2 regions of the Actinomadura sp. NPDC048394 genome follow, and region 2 is predicted to be linked to the other one. Evidence: riboswitches for the same ligand, from Rfam matches in the RefSeq annotation. Region 2 holds a riboswitch; the other holds the start of a gene.

Region 1 (6,234 bases), on a different contig from region 2:
GGTGACGCCCGCGCCGGCGTCCAGCGCGACGCCGGCGAGCGCCGGGACGAGGCTGATGCCGAGCTGGAACGCCGAGACGGTGGTGGCGCCCGCGAGCGTCGGCGCGCGTCCGGCGATGGCGAACACCCGCCCGTAGATCGCCGGGTTCAGCACGAACCCCGCGACGCCGAGGAGCAGGACGAGCGGGACGACGGCCCACGCGTGCCGGGCGAGGAGCGCGAGCAGGACCGAGCACGCGAGGATCCCCGCGGCCCCGGCGAGAAGCGCGTGCGTGGGCCGCCGGTCGGCGATCCGGCCGCCGGCCGACAGCCCGGCGAACGCGCCGGCGCCGAACAGCGCGAGGATCCCGGGGACCCACACCGCGGGGACGCCGGTGACGCCGGTCAGCAGCGGCGCGAGGTAGTTGAAGGTGATCATGTAGGCGGCGGTGCTGAGCAGCGTGGCGGCGTACACGACCCACAGCTGCGGCCGCCGCATGGCGCCGAGCTCGCGCCGCACGCTGGGCTCCTCGCCGGCGCTCGTCGCGGGCACCGCGGTCAGGCTCAGGACGGCGCCGAGGGCGGTCAGCGCGGCGACGCCCCAGAACCCGCCCCGCCATCCGGTGAAGTGGCTGAGCAGCGCGCCCGCCGGGCCGCCCGCGATCATCGCGAGGCTGAGCCCGGAGACGACGACCCCGGAGGCCCGCGCGGTGCGGTCGGGGGCGACGAGGCCGACGGCGGTGACCGCGGCGACCGCCCAGTACCCCGCGTAGGCGAGGCCGCAGACGAAGCGGCAGGCCAGCAGCACCGTGTAACTGCCGGTCAGCAGCCCCGCCGCGACCGCGACCGCGAACACCGCCTGGGTGGCGACGAGCGTGGTGCGGCGCGGCCAGCGCAGCGTCAGGATCGCGAACGGCGGCCCGCCGATCACGACGCCGATCGCGAACGCCGAGATCAGCGCCCCGGCGGACGGCAGGCCGACGCCGAGGTCGCCCGCGATGTCCGGCAGGACCCCGGCGAGCAGGAACTCGGCGCTGCCCATCGCGAACAGGCTGAACGCGAGCAGGTACACCGCGAGCGGCAGCCTCCCCCGGGACGGCGCCGCGCTCATCGGCTCCCACCGCCCACGAGGGCGGCACGGCGCCGCGCGACGGCCCCGGCGACGTCCTCTTCCAGCAGGTCGTTGTTCATGGCGAACGCGGCGGCGGAGCCCATACCGGCGGCGGTGACGACCTGCGCGCGCGGATCGGCGACGTTCCCCGCCGCCCACACGCCCGCCACGCTGGTGCGTCCGGTGCGGTCGGTGATGACCCATCCGTTGCCGTCCTTCGCGCAGCCGAGCCCGGTCAGCAGCCCGTCGTTCGGGACCATGCGGGGGAAGAGGAACGCGGCGTCGCGGGGGACGACCCGGCCGTCCGCGAGCGCGACGCCCCGCAGCCGGTCCCCGTCGACGGCCAGGTGCTCGATCCGTCCTTCGACGATGCGCAGCCCGCGCGCCTCCAGCCGTTCGCGGTCCTCGGCCGTCAGGTCGAGGGTGTGGGCGAAGAAGGCGACGTCGTCGCTCCACCCGCGCAGGAGCAGCGCCTGGTGCACCGCGCCCGGGCTGGTGCCGAGGACGGCGAGGGGCCGGTCGCGGACCTCGAACGCGTGGCAGTAGGGGCAGTGCAGCACGTCCTTGCCCCACCGTTCGCGCACGCCGGGGATGCCGGGCAGTTCGTCGCGGAGCCCGGTCGCGACGAGGATGCGGCGGGCGGTGAGCACCGGCCCGCCGTCCAGGCGCACGTGGAAGCCGGGCTCGATGTGCTCGACCCGTCCGCGGATCAGCCCGACGCCGTACCGGGCGATCTCGGCGCGGCCGAGGTCCAGCAGCGTCGCCGGGGGCAGCCCGTCGCGGGACAGGAAGCCGTGCATGTGCGCCGCGGGCGCGTTGCGCGGCTCGCCGGCGTCGATCACCGCCACCCTGCGGCGGGCGCGCCCGAGCAGCAGGGCCGCGTTCAGCCCGGCCGCTCCGCCGCCGATCACCACCACGTCGTAGGCCCCGTCGCCGGCGGCGCTCCGCACGCCGCCGGCCTGGTCGTTCGTCGCCTCGTTCACGGCGATCACCTCCGCCGCCGATGCTCCGGTCCGGGGCGACAGTCCGACAACTTCCGTTGCTGTTTCCGGGACGCGGGGGGTGGAATGGGGAGATGACCGAGCACTCCCCGGCGGCCCCGGCCGGCGCGATCGCCGACACGCTGGCGCAGGTCGGCCCCCGTCTCAAGCGCGTCCGGACCCGGCGCGGCGTGAGCCTCGCGGCGCTGTCCGAGGCCACCGGCATCTCCAAGAGCACGCTGTCCAGGCTGGAGACGGGCCAGCGGCGCCCGAGCCTCGAACTGCTGCTGCCCATCGCGCAGGCCCACCAGGTGCCGCTGGACGAGCTGGTCGGAGCGCCGCAGGTCGGCGACCCGCGCGTGCGCGCCAAGCCGGTCGTCCGCAACGGCCGCACGGTGATCCCGCTGACGCCGCACCCCGGCCCGATCCAGGCGTGGAAGTCGATCATCCCGGCGGACCAGAACACCCCCGACCCGTGCACGCACGAGGGCTACGAGTGGCTGTACGTGCTGTCCGGGCGGCTGCGGCTCGTCCTCGCCGACCACGACCTCGTCATGGGCCCGGGCGAGGCCGCCGAGTTCGACACCCGCCTGCCGCACTGGTTCGGCCCCGCCGGCGACTCACCCGTGGAGGTGCTCAACCTGTTCGGCCGCCAGGGGGAGCGCGTCCACATCCGCGCCCGGCCGCGCCCCCGCGGCACCACCGGCCGGTGACGGCTCCGCGCTCGACGGCTCCGCGCCCGACGCGGCGATCGCGGCGACCATCGCGCGGGCCTTCACCAGGATCTCGGCGAACTCCTCCTCCGGGTCGGACAGCGCGACGATCGCGCCGCCCACGTTGAAGGACGCGCCGCCGCCGGGCACCGCGACGATCGTCCGGTTGACGACGCTGAGCTCGCACGCGCCGCTGAGGGAGAACCAGCCGAGCGCGCCGGAGTAGACGCCGCGGGCCCGTCCTTCCAGCCGGTCGATGATCTCCATCGTGCGGACCTTCGGCGCCCCCGTCATCGACCCCGGCGGGAACGCCGCGCGCGCGCACCCGACCGCCGTCACCCCGTCGCGGAGCCTGCCCTCGACCGTGGACACCAGGTGGTGGACGGGCGCGAACGACTCGACGTCGAACAGCCGCGGCACGCGGACGGAACCGACGGCGCACACCGTGTTCAGGTCGTTGCGGACGAGGTCGACGATCATGAGGTTCTCGGCGCGGTCCTTCTCGCTGCCCGCCAGCTCGCGGCGCAGGTCCGCGTCCTGCTCCGGGGTGGCGCCGCGCGGCCGGGTGCCCTTGATCGGCTTCGACCGCACCAGCCCGCCGGCGCCCACCGCCAGGAACTGCTCCGGCGAGGCGCTGAGCACCGCGACGCCGGGGAAGTCCAGCAGCGCGCCGTACGGGACGGGGCTCACCCGCCGGAGGTGCGCGAACGTGGCGGCGGGGTCGATCGCGGCGCGGGCGGTCGCCGTGTTGGACAGGCAGATCTCGTACGACTCGCCGTCGCGGATCTCGTCGAGGCACTCGCCGATCAGGGCGAGGTAGGCGTCCCGGCCGTGGTGCAGTTCCACGGGCGGTTCCGCCGCGCCGTCGCCGGTCAGCGGCCTGATGGGGGCCGCCGGCCCGGACGGCAGGCCGCGGACGCGTCCGGCGGTGGCGGCGAACCACGCGTCCACCTCGGGGTCGTCGGCCCGGCGGCTGAGGCGTAGCAGGTAGGACTCGCCTTCCGCGTGGTCGATGACGAGGGCCCGGTCGGCGAACACCATCGCGGCGTCCGGGGTGGGCGAGGCGTGCGCGGCGGTACCGCCCGTCTCGGCCTTCAGCTCGTACCCGAGGTAGCCGACGTATCCGAGGCGGAACCCGAACGGCAGATCGTCGCCGGCGGCGGGAAGCGCCCGCCGCGTCACCTCCCGTTCGAGGTAGTCGAAGAACGAGCCGGTCTCCTGCTCCGACACCGTCCCGTGCTTGTCCACCCGGACGCGCCGCTCCTCGACCCGGTACGTCACCAGCTCGCCGAGCGGTCCGGCGCCGTCGCCCATCATCGTGAACCGGGACGTCCCCTCGGCGTGCGTGCCGCTGTCCAGCCAGAACGCGCCCGGCCGTCCCGCGAACACCGTCCGGTAGGCCGCCTCGGGGTCGGGCGCCGCCGCGAACCGGTGGACGTGCAGCCGGTACGGCCCGGTGTCGTGGTGGGCGCGCGTCAGGTCGCGGAAGTTGGCCAGCAGCTCGCGGCCGTGGCCGGTGCAGATGGACTCGGGGTGGAACTGGATGCCCCAGATCGGTGCCGACCGGTGCCGCACTCCCATCAGCACGCCGTCGTCCGACCAGGCGACGGCCTCCAACTCGTCGGGCAGCGCGGTGACGGCCAGCGAGTGGTACCGGACGACGGGCATCGGCGACGGCAGCCCCGCGAAGAGGCCCTCACCGGTGTGGACGACCTCGGACACCCGTCCGTGCACGGGTTCCGGCGCGTGCTCGACCTTCCCGCCGAGCCGGTGGCAGATCCCCTGATGCCCCAGGCAGACGCCGAGCAGCGGCAGCGACCACTCGTCGATCACCCGGGCGCCGATGCCGAAGTCGCGGTCGCGGTCGGGACGTCCCGGCCCGGGGGAGATCACCACGTTGTCGAAGTCGGCGGCCGACAGCCCCGCCCAGTCGGCGTCGTTGCGGACGACCGTCGGCGGCCGCCCGTTCACCTCGCCGAGCAGCTGGTACAGGTTGAAGGTGAACGAGTCGTAGTTGTCGATCAGAAGTGTCCGCATCGGCGACCGCTCCCGGGCGTCGTCATGGATCGCCCAGGCGCACGGCGGCCGTGTCGGGCCGCTCCCCGGTGGTGCTCCACCCTAGGCGCCAGTCACGGCCCGCCCACACTGTAACCGCAGGCGGCGCCCTGGCCGCCAGGCCGGCCGGGGGCCCGCGGTGGTCAGGCCGGTTGGAGGCCGCGGAGGGTGCGGTCCAGGACGGCGCCGACCTCGACGCGCGCGGCGGCCTGGTCGTCGGCGCGGGCGATGACGAGGCTCGCCTCGATGATCATCGCGACGATCAGCCGGGCCAGCACCTCCGGCGGCTGCCGGTCCAGCTCGCCGGCGTCCATCGCCCGCCCGAGCCATTCGGTGAGCAGCCGCAGCCCGTGCCGCTCGGCGAGGTCGTTCCAGGCGTCGGCGCCGAGCACGATGGGTCCCTCGACGAGCACGAGCCGCTGGAAGTCGCTGTCGACGCAGGTGTCGAGGAACGCGGCGAGGCCGTCGCGGATCTGCGCCAGCGGCCCGCCGGCCGCCGGCCGGTCGAGCTGCTGGCGGATCAGCCGCTCGGCCAGCTCCGCGCCGACCTGCTCGACCACGGCCCCGAACAGCGCGGCCTTGTCGCGGAAGTGGTGGTAGAGCGCGCCGCGGGTGACGCGGGCCGCGGCGACGACGTCCTCGGTGCCGGTGGCGGCGTACCCGCGCTCGGCGAACAGCGCGCGGGCGGCGCCCAGCAGGGCGGCACGGGTGTCAGCGGCATGCTCCGCGCGTCGAGACGGCGTCATACGGCGAATCTATATTGACATACAGCCACCATGTTTCATACTCGCTGTATGGAGCATCGTCCGGATGCCGGGACGGTCCGGCGCACGGACGACACCCGCGGAACGGGGAGGCGCACATGGGACTGCCCATGCGGCTGGCGGTCAAGATCGGGACCCATCTGGTGCGGCAGAGGCTCCGCGGCACCGCGAAGTTCCCGATGATCATGGAGCTGGAACCGCTGTTCGCCTGCAACCTCAAGTGCGCCGGCTGCGGCAAGATCCAGCAGCCCGCGTCGCTGCTCAAGCAGCGGATGCCGGTGGAGCAGGCGGTCGCCGCCGTCGAGGAGTGCGGCGCGCCGATGGTGTCGATCGCGGGCGGCGAGCCGCTGATGCACCCGCAGATCGACCGGATCGTCGTCGAGCTGCTGCGGCGCCGCAAGTTCGTCGTCCTGTGCACCAACGCGGTGCTGCTGCGCAAGCACCTGCACCGCTTCCGCCCGCACCGCGACTTCGCGTGGATGGTGCACATCGACGGGCTGAAGGAGCGCCACGACGAGTCCGTCAGCAAGGACGGCGTCTTCGACCAGGCCGTGGACGCGATCCGGGCCGCCAAGGCCGCCGGGTTCGCCGTCTACACGAACTCGACCTTCTACAACACCGACACGCCCGAGA
Region 2 (6,234 bases):
CGGGCGCGCGCGCGGCCCCCCCCGCCGCGCGCGCCGTCCCGTTTCCCGATGGGCCCCGCTCACGATGACCTCGACTCCCCGTAGGGCGGCCCGCGCCGCCGCTGTGGGCCGCCAATTGTGGGCGCCCGGACGGATGGGAGGCATCGGTGAAATCACCAGTCCCTCCCGCCCCGTGCCGGGAGCACCGCGAGTGAGCGAATAATCTTCGGTAGGGAGGATGCTCCGGCGCACTTTCCGCGCGGGAGTTCGGGACGCGGCGACGAGTTCGGGAGGGAGCCACATGGACGCGGTCGACCAGGCGATCCTGCGGCGGTTGCAGCGGGACGGGCGGCAGACGAACCGGGAGCTCGCCGAGGCGGTGGGGATCGCCCCGTCCACGGCGCTGGAAAGGACGCGGGCGCTGCGCTCGCGCGGCGTCATCACCGGCTTCCACGCGGCGGTCGACTTCGAGCGGCTCGGCCGCGGCGTGCAGGCGCTGATCTCGATCCGGATCCGGCCGCAGTCGCGGGAGGCGATCGAGTCGGCGCGCGACAGCATGGCCGCGATGCCCGAGGCGGTGGGCGTCTTCGTCGTGACGGGCAACGAGGACCTGTTCGTCCACGTGGCCGTGCCCAGCACCACGTACCTGCGGGACTTCGTGCTGGACCGCCTGGCCCGCCGCAAGGAGTTCGTGGACGTCCGGACCCTCGTGGTGTACGACTACGTCCAGCCGAAGGAGCAGGGCGAACTTCCGGCGGCCGACGGCCGCGACGGGCGAACACCGTACGCCTAAGAGGTCGTTCGCGGCCTCTAAACCGAAGAACCGCCGGAGTAGGCCGGCCAGTCCGAACGAATGACGCTCCACAGAGCCGATGGCCGCAGTCCTGCCTAGCTTCGGGGGCATGGACCGACGAAACAACCCGTCCGCGGCGCTGCTCGTCCTGGCCGCCGGAGTCCTGTGGGGGACCGTGGGGCCGGCGCAGGTGCTGGCCGGTTCCGCCGCGAGCCCGGTCGCGGTCGGCGGCGCCCGGATCCTCACCGGCGGGGTGATCCTCGCCGCACTGGAGCTCGCGCGCGACCCCCGGGCGTTCCGGGCGCTGTCCCGGCGCACGTGGCCGCCGGTGGCCGCCGCGTCCGCCGCCACCGGGATCTTCCAGGCGTCGTTCTTCAGCGCGGTCGGCCGGACGGGCGCCGCGGTCGCGACCGCCGTGGTGTTCGGGCTCGCGCCCGTCTCGACCGGGCTGTGCGAGCGGCTGGTGCTCCGGACGCGGCTGAGCGGGCGCTGGTGGGCGGGCACGGCCTGCGCGATCGGCGGCGTCGCGCTGCTGACGGCGCCGGGCGCGGACGCCCACGTCGACCTGCTCGGTGTCGGGCTCAGCCTGGTCGCCGGGACGTGCTTCGGCGTGTACACGGTGTCGGCGAAGGTCCTGACCGGCCGGAGCGGGCCGGCCGGCGGCGGCATGGGGATGGCGGTGTCGGTGACGCTGCTCGCCGGCGGGTCGGTGCTGCTGCCCTGGACGCTCGCGGACCTGCCGGAGCTCGCGGCGCCCCGGTCGGCGGCCCTGGTGGCGTGGCTCGGCGTCGCCGCGACCGCGGCCGCGTACATGTTCTTCGTCACGGGCCTGCACCGGGTGAGCGCCGCGACGGCGGGGACGCTGAGCCTCGCCGAGCCGCTGGTCGCCGCGGTGCTGGCCGTGGCGGTGCTGGGGGAGCGGATGTCGGGACGGGTCGCGGCGGGGGCGGTGCTGCTGCTCGGCGGGCTCGTGGTGGTGTCGCTCCCGGCGCGCGCCGGCCGCGCCCGCCGCGCCCGCCGGGACCTGCGAGCGCGAGTGGTGCGGGAGGCGGCTCGCTATGATGGCGCGTACGCGACTGGCGCAGTCAAGGTGGAGACGACCACCGGGGAGCGAAACTAGTCCGCACACCGCGCGCCTGGGTGTACGGGTCCCCTTGCCGGGGCGCCCGCAGCGCGTTCCGGCGCGAGCAGCGCGGAGGTAGTCGTGCACGAGCCCGCCGTCCCCCACTTGCAGGCCGCGGACCCCGAGATCGCCGGGCTGGTCGAGGCGGAGGCCCGCCGCCAGTTCGAGAAGATCCGGCTGATCGCCTCGGAGAACTACGTGTCGCCGGCGGTGCTGGAGGCCACCGGCTCCGTCCTGACCAACAAGTACTCCGAGGGGTACGCCGGCAAGCGGTACTACGAGGGCCAGCAGAACGTCGACCCGATCGAGCTGGCGGCCATCGACCGGGCGAGGGAGCTGTTCGGCGTCGAGCACGCCAACGTCCAGCCGTACTCCGGCTCGCCCGCCAACCTCGCCGTCTACATGGCGTTCCTCGACCCGGGCGACCCGGTGATGGGCCTGTCGCTGCCGATGGGCGGCCACCTGACGCACGGCTGGTCGGTGTCGGCCACCGGCAAGTGGTTCACGCCCGTCCGCTACGAGGTGCGCGCCGACACCGGGCGCGTCGACATGGACGAGGTCCGCGACCTGGCGCTGAAGGAGCGGCCGAAGCTGATCTGGTGCGGCGGGACGGCCGTGCCCCGCACCATCGACTTCCCGGCGTTCGCCGAGATCGCCCGCGAGGTCGGCGCGGTGCTCGCGGCCGACATCGCGCACATCGCGGGCCTGGTCGCGGGCGGCGCGCACCCGTCCCCGGTCGGGCACGCCGACGTGATCACCACGACCACGCACAAGACGCTGCGCGGCCCGCGCGGCGCGATGATCATGTCGACGGCCGAGCACGCCAAGGCGGTCGACAAGGCCGTCTTCCCCGGCCTGCAGGGCGGCCCGCACAACCACACCACCGCCGCGATCGCCGTCGCGCTGAAGGAGGCCGCGGCGCCGGACTTCGCCCGCTACGCCCGCCAGGTCGTCGCGAACGCGAAGGCGCTCGCGGCGGCGCTGCTGGAGCGCGGCTACGACCTGATCTCCGGCGGCACCGACAACCACCTGATCCTCATCGACCTGACGAACAAGGGCGTCGCGGGCAAGCCCGCCGCGCAGGCCCTCGACCGCGCCGGCATCGAGCTGAACTACAACGCGGTCCCGTTCGACCCGCGCAAGCCGTTCGACCCGTCGGGGCTGCGGCTCGGCACCGGCGCGATCACCACCCGCGGGCTGGACGAGGCGCGGATGCCGCAGGTCGCGGCCTGGATCGACGAGGTCGTGCAGGCCGCCGCGCGGGCGGACGAGACGGTCGTCGAGCGGGTCGCGGGCGAGGTCCGCGAGATGCTGGCCGGCTACCCGATGCCGGGCTGGGCGCCCACCCCCTGAGTCAGGACGGGCGCAGGATCGTGATCATGCGCCAGGCTTCGGGATCGGTGAGGGCGACCGCGTCCGCGCCGGTCCCGAAGTCGCCGTACCGGGCGGCGACGTCCAGGCCGCCGGCGAGCCGGATCGCCGCGTCCAGCTCGGTCGCGGTCCAGAACCGGTAGGGGACGACGTCCTCGATGACGCGGGTCGCGCCGTCCGCCTCGATCGTCATCGTCACGTGGTCGTCGGCGATCTGCGTGATCGGATCCAGCAGGTCGGTGGGCTCGCCCCACCGGACGGACGCGTGCACGCCGTCGCGCTCGACCGTCCAGCCGGTGCTGACGCTCGGGTCGTCCGACAGCCGGTCCCGCGGGTGCGACATCTCGATCACGTAGAGGCCGCCGGGCGCCAGGTGCGCGGCGACGCGGCGCAGGTGCGCGACGAACGCGTCCAGCGTCATCAGGTGGGACGTGGAGTCCAGCATGGTCAGCACCAGGTCGAACCGGCGGCCGAGGTCGAACGCCGTCATGTCGTCCTCGACGACCTCGACCGCGACGCCCGCGCGCCCGGCCTCGCGCGCCGCGTACGCGCACATCGCCGGGTTCAGGTCCAGCGCGGTCGCGGTGAGGCCGCGGCGGGCCAGCTCGCGGGCGTGCTCGGCGGGCCCGGCGGCCAGCTCCAGCACCGTCCGGACCGGTCCCGCCGCGTCCGGGCGGTGCTCGGCGCACCAGCCGAGCAGCGCGCCCGCCTCGGCGCCGACGTCGCGGAACGAGCAGGCCAGCTCGTAGGCCCAGGGGTCGTCATAGATGCCGGTCACCCCGCCATCCTGCCAGCGCGCCGGGGGCGGGGCGGCCGTCCGCGCGCAGCCTGATCTCCACGATGGACGGCTCCTCGGTGCGCCGGGTCCGGCCGCCGAGCGAGGTCAGGAGCCGCCGCATCCGCACGTTCTCGCTCAGCGCGGTCGCGCGCAGCTCCACCAGGCCGCGCTCGCGGGCCAGGCCCAGCAGCAGTTCGGCGAGCGCGCGGCCGAGGCCCCGGCCCTGCCAGGCGTCCTCGACGAGGAACGCCAGCTCTGCGACGCCCGGGTCGAGCACGTGGATCAGGTGCGCGAGGGCGAGCAGCGACCCGTCCGGTCCCTCGGCGACGAGCGTCAGGCCGTGCGCCGGGTCGCAGAACCGCTCGATCGCCCGCGGCGGCGGGTACGGCTTCGGGCTGAAGTAGCGCATCCGGCGGCTGTCCAGCGAGCAGCGCTCGTGCAGCTCGCGGACCGCGCCGGCGTCGCGCGGCTCGATCGGCCGGACGGTCACGTGCGTGCCGTCGCGCAGCGGCAGGCGGCGGGACGCCGGGCGCGGCGGCTCGGCGGGCAGCGCCGCGCGGACGAGGGCGTCGGCGCGGGCCGCCTCCGTCGCGGTGAACGGCAGGCCGTACCGCCGCAGCCGGACGGCCCGCCCGTGCCCCAGCGGGACGGTCAGGACGCAGCCGTCACCCTCGCCGTCGCGGTCGGCGAGCCGCGCCCAGGCGGACTCGTCGGCGCGCAGCAGCTCGGCGAGGACCTCCGGCACCGCGTGCGGCTCGGCGCGCAGCCGGGACGCCAGCACCAGCGCCCGCGTCGGCTCGTCGACCAGCTCGTGCGGCCGGGCCGGGCGGACGGCCGTGCGCGCGCCGCCCGCCGCGGCGAGCGTCTCGGCCAGCTCCCGCGGACCGGCGGCGCCGCGCGGGACGTCCACGAGGAACTCGTCGACCACGCCGCCGGTGTCCACCTGGACCGACAGGGCGAGGATGTTGGCGCCGCGTCCGGCCAGCGCTGCGGTGAGGAGGGCCAGCCGGCCGGGCCGGTCCTCGATCTCGGTGCGGATGCGGAACAACGGCATGGAACGTTCCCTTCGCGGGCCGCCGGCCCGGTCGCGTGCGATCCGTGTCCGGCCGGTGTCCGGTGCGGACGTGTCCACTCTGGTCGGCGGCTGTTACGCGGGCGCTACGTCACCGTGAGCGCGCGGTTTCACATTCCGGACGAGGGCTTGAGAGGCCCGGCGCGACGGCCTAGCGTGCGGTGAGTGATCGACCCCGTGAGCGGTGAGCACGTCAACGACCAACCCCGCAACGGGCCGCTCGCGGCCCGCCTGCCCCTACTGTCGCCCGCCTCGCTCGGCGCCGAGCAGCAGGCCGTGTACGACGCCCTGACCGGAGGCCCCCGCGCCGACGGCGGGAGCGGGCCGTACGGGTTCGTGGACGCCGAGGGCCGCCTCCTCGGCCCGTTCAACGCGATGCTGTACAGCCCGGCCGTCGGGATGCCGCTGCAGGACCTCGGCGCCGCGCTGCGGTTCCGCACCGCGTTCACCAAGCGCGAGCGGGAGATCGCGACCCTGGTCGTCGCCGCGCACCTGCGCTCGGACTACGAGTGGTACGCGCACGAGCGGCTCGGCCGCCGCGCCGGCCTGAGCGAGGACGAGATCGACGCGCTGCGCGAGGGCCGCGCCCCGATGCTCGCCGACGCCCGCGAGCGCCTCGTCCACGAGGCCGCCCGGCAGCTGGTCGCCGAGCACGACCTCGCGGACGCCGTCTACGCCGAGGCGGTCGCGACCCTCGGCCGGCCCGCCGTCGTCGAGCTCGTCACGCTCGTCGGCTACTACAGCGCCCTGGCGACGCAGCTGCGGGTGTTCCGGGTGGGCGTGCCCGACGGCGAGCCCGCCCCGCCCTGGCCCGGGCCTGGACCCGGCGCCGCCGGCGGCCCGGCGCACGGCGAGTGAGGCCGCGATGACCGAGACGCTGCAGACCGGACGGCTCGCCCTGCACCCCATCGGCATGACCGACCACCACGCGCTGCTGACGCACTGGACCGGCCCGGTCGTCCGCCGGCACCTGTTCGACGGCGCGTCGATCTCGCCCGTCCAGGTCACCGAGATCATCGAGACCAGCGAGCGGGACTTCGCCACCGAGGGCTACGGCCTGTGGGCCCTGCGGCCCCTGCGCCGGGGGCTCGGGCCGGCGGAGCCGCGGCCGGGCGCGC

Evidence for each region. A riboswitch is a leader RNA that binds a small molecule or an ion and turns the genes downstream of it on or off. The one in region 2 is predicted to bind ZMP and ZTP.
Region 1: it holds a riboswitch for ZMP and ZTP, as region 2 does, so the genes downstream of both, pabB (aminodeoxychorismate synthase component I) here and glyA (serine hydroxymethyltransferase) in region 2, are expected to answer to the same signal.

Annotation. Positions count from the first base shown of each region.
Region 1 is NZ_JBEZJL010000006.1:37,772-44,005, reverse strand. It holds gene AB0C78_RS05285 (Cmx/CmrA family chloramphenicol efflux MFS transporter) at 1-1,089, opposite strand, end outside; gene AB0C78_RS05280 (NAD(P)/FAD-dependent oxidoreductase) at 1,086-2,072, opposite strand; gene AB0C78_RS05275 (XRE family transcriptional regulator) at 2,165-2,782, shown strand; gene pabB (aminodeoxychorismate synthase component I) at 2,690-4,819, opposite strand; ZMP/ZTP riboswitch at 4,844-4,925, opposite strand; gene AB0C78_RS05265 (TetR/AcrR family transcriptional regulator) at 4,981-5,583, opposite strand; gene hpnH (adenosyl-hopene transferase HpnH) at 5,700-6,234, shown strand, end outside.
Region 2 is NZ_JBEZJL010000134.1:68-6,301, forward strand. It holds gene AB0C78_RS48760 (Lrp/AsnC family transcriptional regulator) at 281-772, shown strand; partial or broken gene AB0C78_RS48765 (DMT family transporter) at 882-1,742, shown strand; ZMP/ZTP riboswitch at 1,835-1,921, shown strand; gene glyA (serine hydroxymethyltransferase) at 1,977-3,248, shown strand; gene AB0C78_RS48775 (class I SAM-dependent methyltransferase) at 3,250-4,044, opposite strand; gene AB0C78_RS48780 (GNAT family N-acetyltransferase) at 4,028-5,098, opposite strand; gene AB0C78_RS48785 (carboxymuconolactone decarboxylase family protein) at 5,282-5,974, shown strand; gene AB0C78_RS48790 (GNAT family protein) at 5,982-6,234, shown strand, end outside.